Regions from separate parts of the Azospirillum aestuarii genome, predicted to be linked through region 2. Evidence: predicted binding sites of a transcription regulator. Region 2 holds the regulator's gene; the other holds the start of a gene.

What was found. Region 2 encodes LexA, which represses DNA repair genes until DNA is damaged. Its sites were predicted from a motif close to ATGTTCTANTTTGGTTC; they were not measured.
Region 1: a site for LexA is predicted at 2,888-2,904, ahead of JJL56_RS10090 (Y-family DNA polymerase). Genes of this name have one in related genera too.

What each region holds. Positions count from the first base shown of each region.
Region 1 is NZ_JAEPIV010000003.1:155,678-161,308, reverse strand. Features, by position in the region: gene JJL56_RS10095 (error-prone DNA polymerase) at 1-1,224, opposite strand, end outside; gene JJL56_RS10090 (Y-family DNA polymerase) at 1,235-2,842, opposite strand; gene JJL56_RS10085 (hypothetical protein) at 3,011-3,541, shown strand; gene JJL56_RS10080 (HupE/UreJ family protein) at 3,646-4,209, shown strand; gene JJL56_RS10075 (TAXI family TRAP transporter solute-binding subunit) at 4,329-5,420, shown strand; gene JJL56_RS10070 (glutathione S-transferase family protein) at 5,434-5,631, opposite strand, start outside.
Region 2 is NZ_JAEPIV010000006.1:19,774-25,404, forward strand. Features, by position in the region: gene JJL56_RS13690 (molybdopterin molybdotransferase MoeA) at 1-1,208, shown strand, start outside; gene lexA (transcriptional repressor LexA) at 1,376-2,074, shown strand; gene JJL56_RS13700 (ComEC/Rec2 family competence protein) at 2,100-4,307, opposite strand; gene gltX (glutamate--tRNA ligase) at 4,448-5,631, shown strand, end outside.

The DNA of each region.
Region 1 (5,631 bases), on a different contig from region 2:
GCGGATGACGGTGGCGGTCAGCCCGGCCCGCTCGCGCCCGTATTTTCCGTAGATGTACTGGATGACCTCCTCGCGCCGCTCATGCTCGAAATCCACGTCGATGTCCGGCGGCTCGTTGCGGGCGGCGGAGATGAAGCGCTCGAACAGCAGATCGATGGCGGTGGGATCGACCGCGGTGATCCCCAGGCAGTAGCAGACGACCGAATTGGCCGCCGAGCCGCGCCCCTGGCACAGGATGTCCCGCGAGCGGGCGAAGCGCACGATGTCGTGCACCGTCAGGAAATAAGGCGCGTAGCCCAGCTGCCCGATCAGCGCCAGTTCATGGTGCAGGGCCTTCGTCACCGTCTCCGGCACGCCGTCCGGGTAGCGGTGGGCGGCGCCGCTCCAGGTCAGATCGGTCAGCGTCTCCTGCGGGCTGTGACCGTCCTCCGCCACCTCGTCCGGGTATTCGTAGCGCAGCTCCTCCAGCGAGAAGCGGCAGGCGGCGGCGATCTCCACCGTGCGGGCGACCGCCTCGGGGTGGCGGTGGAACAGGCGGGCCATCTCCACCCCGGCCTTCAGGTGCCGCTCGGCGTTGGCGGGCAGGCGCCAACCCGCCTCGTCGATGGTGGTGCCGCTGCGGATGCAGGTCATCACGTCGGCCAGCGGGCGGCGGGCGGGCGTGTGGTAGAGCACGTCGTTGGTGGCGACCAGCGGCACCCGCTCCGCCTCCGCCAGCCCGGCGAGCCAGGACAGCCGCCGCTGGTCGTCGCCGCGGTAGCGGTGGCTGGCGGCGAGGTGCAGGCGGTTCCCCAGATCGTTGCGCCAGCCGCGCAGCGCGTGGACGAAGGCGGGGTCGCGCTGGTCCGGCGGCACCAGCAGGAACAGCATCCCTTCCGCATGGTCCAGCACGTCGGCGCGGGCGATGAAGCAGGCCCCCTTGGGCGCCCGCCGCTTGCCCAGCGTCAGCAGCCGCGACAGCCGCGCGTAGGCCGCCCGGTCGGTGGGGTAGGCGAGCAGGCTGTCCGCGTCGGTCAGGTCCAGCCGGCAGCCGACGATCAGGCGGAGGCCGTGCTTGCGGGCGGCGGCGTGCGCCTGCACCACCCCAGCCAGCGAGTTGCGGTCGGTCACCGCAACGGCGGCGTGGCCGAGGGCGGCGGCGGTCAGCGCCAGCTCGTCCGGGTGGGACGCGCCCTCCAGGAAGGTGAAGCTGGTGGAGACCTGGAGTTCGGCGTAGGGGGTCATGACGGCCCCGTCACCCGAAGAAGCCGTGCAGGAACCACGGCGCCACCACGCCGGGCCGGTACAGCCCCTGGCGGAAGACCCAGAAGCGGCGGCCGGCCTCGTCCTCGACGCGGTAATAGTCGCGGGGCTCGCCGTCGCTCCGCCACCACTCGGCCGCGATCCGCTCCGGCCCGTCGGCAAGGCGGATACGGTGCTGGGTGCCGCGCCAGCGGAACATCACCGGCGGGTCGTCGGGAACCAGGGCCATGGCCTCGATGGGCTCCGGCGGGGCGAGCAGCCGCACCGGGCGCGGGCGGTCAGCGGGCCACAGGGAACCGCCGGGGGCATCCGCGAAGGCCGAGGCGGGGGCCACGCTGCGCTCCGGCAGCCAGCTTTGCCGCGGGACCAGCCGCAGCACCGCCCGCGCCCCCAGCCGGTTGGCCAGCCGGTCCATCAGCTCGCCCAGTTCCGGCTGCCCATCTATCCCGCCATCCAGCGCGGCCTGCGCGGCGGCGAGCGGACCGGCCTCGGTGGCCGACAGCACCATCAGCTCCAGGCCGGGGCCGGGCTCCACCCGGTCGAGCTTCTGGGCGAACAGCCGCATCAGCGCGTCCGGGCGGCGCACCGGGTGGCCGGTGCCGATGGCCAGCGTCTGGGGCGCGTCCTCCAGCCGGCGGTCCACCCGGTGCAGCTCCAGCCGCAGGCGGCGGGCGCCCTCTCCGCTCTTCTCCAGCCCGGCGCAGAGGGTGGCCAGCAGGCGGCGCAGCGCCTCGGCGATGGCCTCGGCGGTGGTGAGCGGCTCGGGCAGGGCGAGGCGGACGCTGTGCGGCGGCACCGGCAGGCGGGGCGACAGCGGCTCGTCCAGCCGTCCATAGGCTTGGTCGAGCCGTCGCAGCAGTTCCGGCCCGAAACGGGCGGCCAGCGTGGCGCGGGGGACGGCGTGCAGGTCCCCGATCCGCCGCAAGCCCACCGCGGCCAGCCCGTCCACCGTGGCGGGCGGCAGGCGCAGCGCGGCGACGGGGAGGGGAGAGAGGAGGGTGTCGGCCCGGTTGCCCCCACCCCGACCCTTCCCCACTCCGCAGGGGAGGGAGCTATCTATCCCTCCCCTGCGGAGCGGGGAAGGGAGGGACCCGCGAAGCGGGAGGGTGGGGGCCTTCCTACCGAACCGCGCCAGCGCCCAGGCCGCCGCGGGCGTGTCCGCCACCGCCAGCCGCGACTCGAAGCCCGCCGCGGTCAGGCGGGCGGTCAGGTCGGCGGCCATGGCTTCCTCCCCGCCGAACAGGTGGGCGCAGCCGGTGATGTCCAGCGCCACCCCATCGGGGCCGTCCGGGGTGGTCCAGGGGGTGTAGCGTGTGCACCAGCCGGCGATCCGTTCCAGCAGGCGGGCGTCCGACTCGGGCTCGGCGTCGAAGACGGCCAGGGCGGGTTCGATGGCGCGGGCGTCGGCCAGGCTCATGCCGGGCCGCACCCCGGCCTCCGCCGCGGCGCGGTTGACGGCGGCCACGGCCAGCCGCCCGCGCTCGGCCAGGATGGCGGCGAGGGGATGGCCGCACAGTGCCGGATGGCGGCGGCTGTGGGCGTCGGTGGGCAGCCGCGGCAGCCACAGGGACAGGATGCGCCGCGCCGTCCGTTCCGTCATGCCCAACCCTCCCTTCGCCGATGTGGACGCAAACCGTTTTATCTCGAACAAAACAAGAACATTCTAGCGGCAAAAGCCGGCGGGTGGGAGTCTCCTTACGGCCTGACCAGGAAGAGGGAGATGGACAGGGGGTCTTGTCACGCCTCCGCGGGGCACGACATGGTTGGTATGACACCGATCCGCCCCACCGCCGCGCCCACCGCCGCGCTCCTGCCCGTCGCCGTCGCGCTCGCCGCCCTCGCGCTGGGGGCCTGCGCGACCGAGGTGCACGACGAGATGCCGGGGCGGGCCCAGGCGGCGCCGCCGGCGGCCGCACAAAGCGGCGGGCTGAAGACGCTCCGCCAGATCCAGGCGGAGGAGAACGTCCGCCCGACCACCCCTGCGCCGGAACCTCCACCCACCCCGCCGCAGAAGCTCTCCGACGCCTCGCAGGCGCCCAACCAGCCGCCTCCGGTCCGTCGCCGCGGCAGTTCGTCACCGCCGCCGCCGCCCATCGACCAGCCGGCCACGCCCGCCCTGCCGGCGCCGGGCTCCACCCAGGGGCTGACCGACCGCGCCAAGCGCGACCTGATGAGCCCGGAGGTCGACCGGCTGCGCACCGACGACGCCATGGGCCGGCTTGACCCGCTGCAGCAGCGCGACCTGCTCCGCAAGCAGCAGGACCTCCGCCAGTACGGCCCCGGCCCCTTGGGTTACTGATGCCCAGCTTCTAAAGCTCTCGGCTCTGGTCACTTGACCCCACCCCGCGCAGCGGCCATACCGGCCCGGTGCTGCGCAAAGACGTTGGGGAAAAGGGGTAGGGGATGGTGGCGATCCGGGCGGTTCTCTTAGCGCTTCTGCTGATCGGCGCCGGGGCCGCGCCCGCGCTGGCGCGGATGACGGTGACCGGGCCGTTCGGCACCGGCCTGACCGAGCCCGTGTGGGTGCTTCAGCATTTGCTGGGCTTCCTCGCCATCGGACTGTGGAGCGGGCAGAACGGCGGTGCCTCCGTCTGGCAGCTTCCGGTGGCGGCGCTGACCGCGGTGCTGGCCGCCGGGCTGGCCGCGCAGATCGGCATTCGGCTGCCCTACGCCGCGGAAGGACTGTCGGCGTCGCTGATCCTGATGGGCGGGCTGGTCGCCGTCGGGCTGAAGGCGCCGTTGGCCCTGGGCGTTCTGACGGTCGCCGCGGCGGGGGCCTTCCACGGCTATGTGCACATGGGCGGGCCGCTGTTCTGGGCGGGGCTGTCGTCCGGCGTGCTGCTGGTCATCGGCGCCGGGTTGGGCCTGTCGGTGGCGCTGGGGCAGGCGGCGTCGGGCCGTGTGGTGCAAATGTGTGGCGGCGCGGTAGCACTCGCCGGGGTTCTTGATCTGGCGGGCGTCTTTTAAGCCTCCGACGCCTTGAAAAAGCCCGGCTGCGGGTATTCTTGTAAGAGCGTGTCCAACAACACGCCGCCGATGGCCCACGCCGCCGGAACGGCTGGCCAACAGGAAAGGTGGACCCGCCGGTGCCGCGCGCAGGACCCAACCCCCGCCTTTCCCCCGAAGGTCTTCCCAGCCGCCGTCAGGTCCTCGCTGGCGTCGCGGGAGGCGCTCTGCTCGGCCTTCTGCCAAGGGGTGCTGCGGCGCAGGACATCCGCTATTTCCGGATCGGCACGGGCACCACGTCGGGCACCTATTTCCCGATCGGCGGGCTGATCGCCAACGCCATCTCCAACCCGCCCGGCTCCCGCCCCTGCGACCGCGGGGGAAGCTGCGGCGTGCCGGGGCTGATCGCGGTGGCGCAGGCCACGCTCGGCTCGGTGGAGAACATCGAGCTGCTGCGCTCCGGCGCGATCGAGGCCGGAATGTCCCAGGCCGACATCGCCTATTGGGCCTACACCGGGTCGGGCATCTTCCACGGCAAGGCACCCTTCGAGGGGCTGCGCTCCATCGGCATGCTCTACGCGGAGGCGATCCAGCTCGTCGTGCGCGCCGACAGCGACCTGCACGGCGTGGCCGACCTGAAGGGCAAGGCCGTCTCGCTGGGCGAGGAGGGGTCCGGCGTGCTGGTGGAGGCGCGGGCGATCCTCGACGCCTTCGGCGTGAAGGAGGCGGAGTTGCGGCCCCCGGCCTACCTGAAGCCGGGCACGGCGGCGGACCGGTTGGCCAAGAAGGAACTGGACGCCTTCTTCATGGTCGGCGGCTTCCCGGTGGCGGCGGTCACCGACGTGGCGAACCGCGAGCCGATCCGCCTGATCCCGCTGGACGGCGAGATGGCCGCCCGGCTGCGCATCCGCCAGCGCTTCTACATGGACCAGACCATCCCCGCCGACACCTACCCCGGCGTGCCGGAGATTCACACGCTGGGGGTGGGGGCGGAACTGCTGGTCCGCGCCGACCGCGACCCCGCCCTGATCCATGGCGTCACCAAGGCGCTGTGGCACGAGAACACCCGCCGCCTGCTGATCGAGGGCCACCCCAAGGGGCGCAGCTTCGACGCCACCAAGGCGGTCGCCAACGTCTCGGTCCCACTGCATCCGGGCGCCGAGCGCTATTACCGCGAGGTCGGCCTGATCGGCAACGCCGCCAACGAACCGACGGGAGGGCCGACGCCCTGATCCCTTCCGCGCGTCAGATGGTCCGTTCGTCGGCGTAGAGGTCCCACGGCTCCGCCTCGGCGGCCGCCACCCACTCCGCCATGGCCGGCAGTTCCATCACCGCCCGCGCGTAGGCGCCGCACAGCCCGTCCATCTCCACCCCGTAGGTGATGAGGCGCGTCACCACCGGCGCGTACATGGCGTCGGCGATGGAGAAGCCGCCGAACAGGAA
Region 2 (5,631 bases):
TCGGGGAGGCCCGCGCCCGCATCCTCGCCGCCTTCACCGCCCTGCCGGCGGAGACGGTGGCGCTGCCCGACGCGCTGGGGCGCGTCCTGGCGGAACCCGCCGTCGCCCGCCTGACCCAGCCGCCCTTCGCCGCAGCCGCCATGGACGGCTGGGCCGTCCGCGCCGCCGACATCGTTCCGGCGTCGGCGGATGCGCCCGTCACGCTGCGCCGGATCGGCGAGTCCGCCGCCGGCCACGCCTTCGCCGGAACGGTCGGCGCGGGCGAGGCCGTGCGCATCTTCACCGGCGCCCCCCTGCCCGCCGGGGCCGACGCCGTGGTGATGCAGGAGGATTGCGAGGACGCCGGGGACCGCGTGCGCGTCGGGCGTGCCGTGCCCGCGGGCCGTTTCATCCGCCCCGCCGGTCTGGACTTCACCGCGGGTGAGGACGTGCTTCCCAAGGGGCGCTTGCTCACCGCCCGTGACGTCGCCCTGGCCGCGGCGGCCAACCTGCCCTGGCTGCGCGTCCACCGCCGCCCGCGGGTCGCCGTGCTCGCCACCGGAGACGAGATCGCCCTGCCCGGCGATCCGCTGGGGCCGAGCCAGATCGTCAGCTCCAACGCGCTCGGCCTGTGCGCGCTGGTCACCAGCCAGGGCGGGCTCGCCCACAATCTCGGCGTGGCCAAGGACGATCCGGAGCATCTCGCCGCCATGGCCGCCGGGGCGGCCGGCTGCGACCTGCTGGTGACCACGGGCGGCGCCTCGCAAGGCGAGCACGACCATGTCCGCGACGTGCTGGGCGGGCTGTCGCTGGACTTCTACCGCGTCGCGATGAAGCCCGGTAAGCCGTTGATCTTCGGAACGGCGAACGGCGTGCCGCTGCTCGGCCTGCCCGGCAACCCAGTGTCCACCGGGGTGGCCGCCGTGCTGTTCCTGGTGCCGCTGCTCCGCCATCTCCAGGGGCTGCCCGCCGAGAACGCCACGCTCATGGCGCGACTCGGCGCGCCGCTGAAGGCCAACGACGACCGCACCGACTTCCTGCGCGCCACCCTATCCCCCGGACCGGATGGCGAGCCTGTCGCCACCCCCTTCCCGCGTCAGGACAGTGCGATGATGTCCCGGCTGGCCCAGGCCGACGCGCTGATCGTCCGCGAACCGCAGGCAACCGCCACCGCCGCAGGCGAGCGCGTGACGGTGATCCCGTTGAGCGGCGGTGTCCTGTCGCTTTAATCCATTCCGCACCCCCAATCCCTTTGGCAATCGCTTTGGAGTCCTGTCCGTCGATTTGCGATTGATTTCATCCGTAGGGCTTGACGGGGGTTAAGAACCAAACTAGAACATAAGGGAACGTTTTGCTTTTGTTCCATATCTAGTGCGGAACCGGTCGGGAGGCACAAATGCTCACGCGCAAGCAGCATGAATTGCTGCTTTTCATCAACGAGCGGCTCGGGCAGGGCGGTGTGTCCCCTTCCTTCGACGAAATGAAGGACGCTCTCAACCTGAAGTCCAAGTCGGGCATCCACCGCCTGATCACGGGGCTGGAGGAGCGCGGCTTCATCCGCCGCCTGCCCCACCGCGCCCGCGCGCTGGAGGTGCTGCGCCTGCCGGAGGGGCTGGAGAATGCCCGGACCCGGCCGCCGCGCGCCAAGTTCCAGCCCAACGTCATCAAGGGCGACTTCAGCTTCGCGGGGCGGGAGGCGAATCCGGCGTCCGAATCGGTGCAGCTTCCGCTCTATGGCCGCATCGCCGCCGGCACGCCCATCGAGGCGTTGCGCGACGGTTCCGCCTTCGTCGACATTCCGGCCGCCATGCTCGGCATGGGCGACCATTACGCGCTGGAGGTGGCCGGTGATTCGATGGTCGAGGCCGGAATCCTCGATCATGACACGGTGGTCATCCAGCGTTGCGACAGCGCGGACAACGGCTCCATCGTCGTCGCCCTGGTCGACGACGCCGAGGTCACGCTGAAGCGCCTGCGCCGCAAGGGCAACACCGTCGCCCTGGAACCCGCCAACGCCGCCTACGAGACGCGCATCTTCGGCGCCGACCGGGTTCGGGTGCAGGGCCGCCTCGTCGGCCTGGTGCGGAAGTACTGAGCACAGGACGCACCGGGGCGGCGGTTCAGCGCCCCCCGGCCCTTCCATCGGGAAGCCTTCCGCCCATCGTCCATGGGCGGTCCCCCCGCTGGCCGCGGACGCTCTCCACCCGGATGCCCTTGTCCGACAGGTAAAGGGCGTGCGCACCCTCCCGCCGCAGGCGCCAGCGATCGATGACCAGCGGCGCCCGGCATCCGCGCGATGGGGCCGCGGTCACCACCACATCCGCCATCGCGCAGTCCTCCGGCAAGGCGTCGGGCTGGCGCAGCAGTGCCACCGTCTTTCCCTCCACGCGATAAAGGCAGCCCAGAGCGTCGCAGCGCAGCCGCCCGTCCAGGCTCACCCCGGCGAGCGGCCAGACATCCTGCCCGGCCTTTTCCTCCGGTTTCTCCATGCCGTCGCGCCGCCTCCAGCTGTTGGCGATCCGCCCGTCGCTGGCGGCGGACAGGCTGAGCATTCCCTCCGCGCTGCGCACGGCCATCAGCGTCCCATCCTCCGACACCAGAATGTCGGGCCGCGGCGCGAAGACCGGCGCAACCAGACCTCCAACCACCGCGGCCAGCCCCAGCCAGCGCCAGCGCCCCGTCCAGATGGCCAGCCACAGCCCGCCCAGCGTGACCGCCGCGATGGCGGCGTCCGGCATGGCCGGCAGGAACGCGGTGGCGCCGGGCAGCGCCGCGGTCCGCTCCGCCGTTTCGATGACCAGCCGGACGCCCCAACTCATCGCCGTCACCGCCGGCCCCTCCAGCCCGAAGGGCAGCAGCAGGTAGGAGAGCAGGCTGAAGGGCATGATCCACACCGTCGTGATGGGGATCGCCACCATGTTGGACAGCACGCCGTAAAAGGCGACCTGCTGGAAATGGTAGAGCCCGTAGGGCGTCGTCGCGACCGTCGCCACCACGCTGGAGAAGGCGATTCCGCCCAGCGTCATCGTTCCTCGGCCGAGCCAGCCCATCTCGCGCCGCTGGCGCACCGCCCAGGGCGTGAACCGTTCGAAGGCGGCGATCAGGGCGACGACCGCCGCGAAGGACATCTGGAAGCTCGGCCCCAGCATCCCCTCCGGGTCATAAAGAACCGTGACGATGCCGGCGAAGGCGACCAGCCGCATGCTGATCGGCGACCGGTCGGCGATAACCGCGCCCATGACGAGGCCGGTCATCAGAACCGACCGCAGCGTCGGCAAGGGCGCCCCCACCAGCAGCGTGTAGAGGATCGCCGACAGGATGCCGGCCAACGCCGCGATCTTCTTGATCGGCCAGCGCAGCGCGACCCAGGGAACCAGCGCCAGCAGCGCCCGCACCACCCAGAAGACGATCCCCGCGGCGATCCCCACATGCAGGCCGGAGATCGACAGGAGATGCGCCAGACCGCTGTCGCGGAAGGCGTCCATCATCGGCCCGGGAATCGCCGCCGCGTCGCCGTTCAGCAGGGCGGCGGTGACGCTGGCCTCCGCGGGATCGGCCACGACGGCGCGCACCCGCTCGGCGATGGCGGCGCGGGCCTGCTCGAAGGCCACCGTTACCCGGCGCCAGCCGCCGGGCGGTGGCGCCTCCTGCGCGACGGGTGTCCCCATGACGAAGCCGACCGCGCCGAAGCCTTCGAAATAGGCGCGCCGCTGCAGGTCGAAGGCTCCCGGCTCCGCCGGAGCGGCCGGCGGGTGGAGCATGGCGCGAAGCCGGACCACCGTCCCGGCCTCCGGCGGCGCCACCTTGGCCGGCAGATGCAGGCGGACCCGCGCCGGCGTCGCCTCCAGGGCCAGCCGGTCCACCGTCGGCTCCCCGATCATCAACCGCGTTCCGGTGGGCTGCCGCTCGACCGCCAGCACCCGCCCGGTCACCTGCACCGGCCCGAGTTGTCGCGTCAGCATGGGTGCGTCTGCCGCCACGCCGTGCATTTGCGCCGCCGCGAAGCCAAGCGCGACGCTCAGCAGGCCCAGCAGCAGGACGACCGGCGCCAGACGCCGCCGGACCAGCCACAGCAAAGGCAGGCAGGCGGCCACGGTACCCGGCCCCAGCCAGAGCGACGGCTCGGCGGGCAGACCAAAATACAGCGCCACGCCCGCCCCGGTCCCCACGGGCAGCCACAGCGCCCAGCGCTCCCGCTCCGCGGCGAAGCATTCCAGTGCCGCTGTGGGAAGGCGCGCGGCGACGCCGCGACGGGCTGGATCGGCGCCGCCGTCCTCGCCCTCCGCCGCCAGCCCCCCGGCCACGCCCTCTTCAACCCCGTGGGCCATACTGTCGCCTATGCGCGCAAGGCAAATGCCTCCGGCGCCGTTAATGTGTTACACCACCGCACCACCGCAGTCGCAGCGCAGCAGCCGCAGCACGGCCGCAGCAGCACTGTAGCAGCGCCGAACCCGGAATTGAGCCACCCATGACCGTCGTCACCCGTTTCGCCCCGTCGCCCACCGGCTTTCTCCACATCGGCGGTGCCCGCACCGCGCTGTTCAACTGGCTGTACGCCCGCCACCACGGCGGCACGTACCTGTTGCGCATCGAGGACACCGACCGCCAGCGCTCGACGGACGCCGCGGTGGACGCCATCCTCGACGGCCTGTCCTGGCTCGGCCTCGACTGGGACGGCGATGCGGTCAGCCAGTTCGCCCGCAAGGACCGCCACGCCGAGGTGGCGCAGCAGATGCTGGCCGCAGGCCGCGCCTACCACTGCTACGCGAGCCCCGAGGAGCTGGAGGAGATGCGCGCCGCCCAGAAGGCGGCGGGCCAGCCGGTCCGCTACGATGGGCGCTGGCGCGACCGCGACCCCTCGGAGGCGCCCGCGGGCGTGAAGCCGGTGATCCGCCTGAAGGCCCCGCAGGAGGGCGAGACGGTCCTGAAGGACCGCGTCCAGGGCGAGGTGACGGTGCAGAATGCCCAGCTCGATGACCTGATCCTGCTGCGCGCCGACGGCACCCCGACCTATCTGCTCGCCGTGGTGGTGGATGACCACGACATGGGCGTGACCCACGTCATCCGCGGCGACGACCATCTGACCAACACCTTCCGCCAGATCCAGATCTACAACGCGATGGGCTGGGACCTGCCGGAGTTCGGCCACATCCCGCTGATCCACGGGCCGGACGGCGCCAAGCTGTCGAAGCGCCACGGCGCGCTCGGCGTCGACGCCTACCGCGACATGGGCTACCTGCCGGAGGCGATCCGCAACTATCTGCTGCGGCTCGGCTGGGGGCACGGCGACGACGAGATTATCCCGACCGAACAGGCCGTGGAGTGGTTCAACCTGGAGGGCATTGGCCGCTCCCCCTCGCGCTTCGACTTCGCCAAGCTGGAGAATCTGAACGCCCACTACATGCGGCAGGCCGACGACGCCCACCTCGTGGGTCTGGCCGCCCCGCGGCTGGAGGCCGAGCTTGGCCGCGCGCTGACCGAGTCGGAACGCGACCTGCTGACCCGCGCCATGAACGGGCTGAAGCAGCGCGCCCGCACCGTGGTCGATCTCGCCCAGAGCGCCCGCTTCTACCTCGCCGCCCGTCCGCTGGCGATGGACGAGAAGGCCGCCGCGCTGTTGGACGAGAAGGGCCGCGGCGTCCTGACCGACCT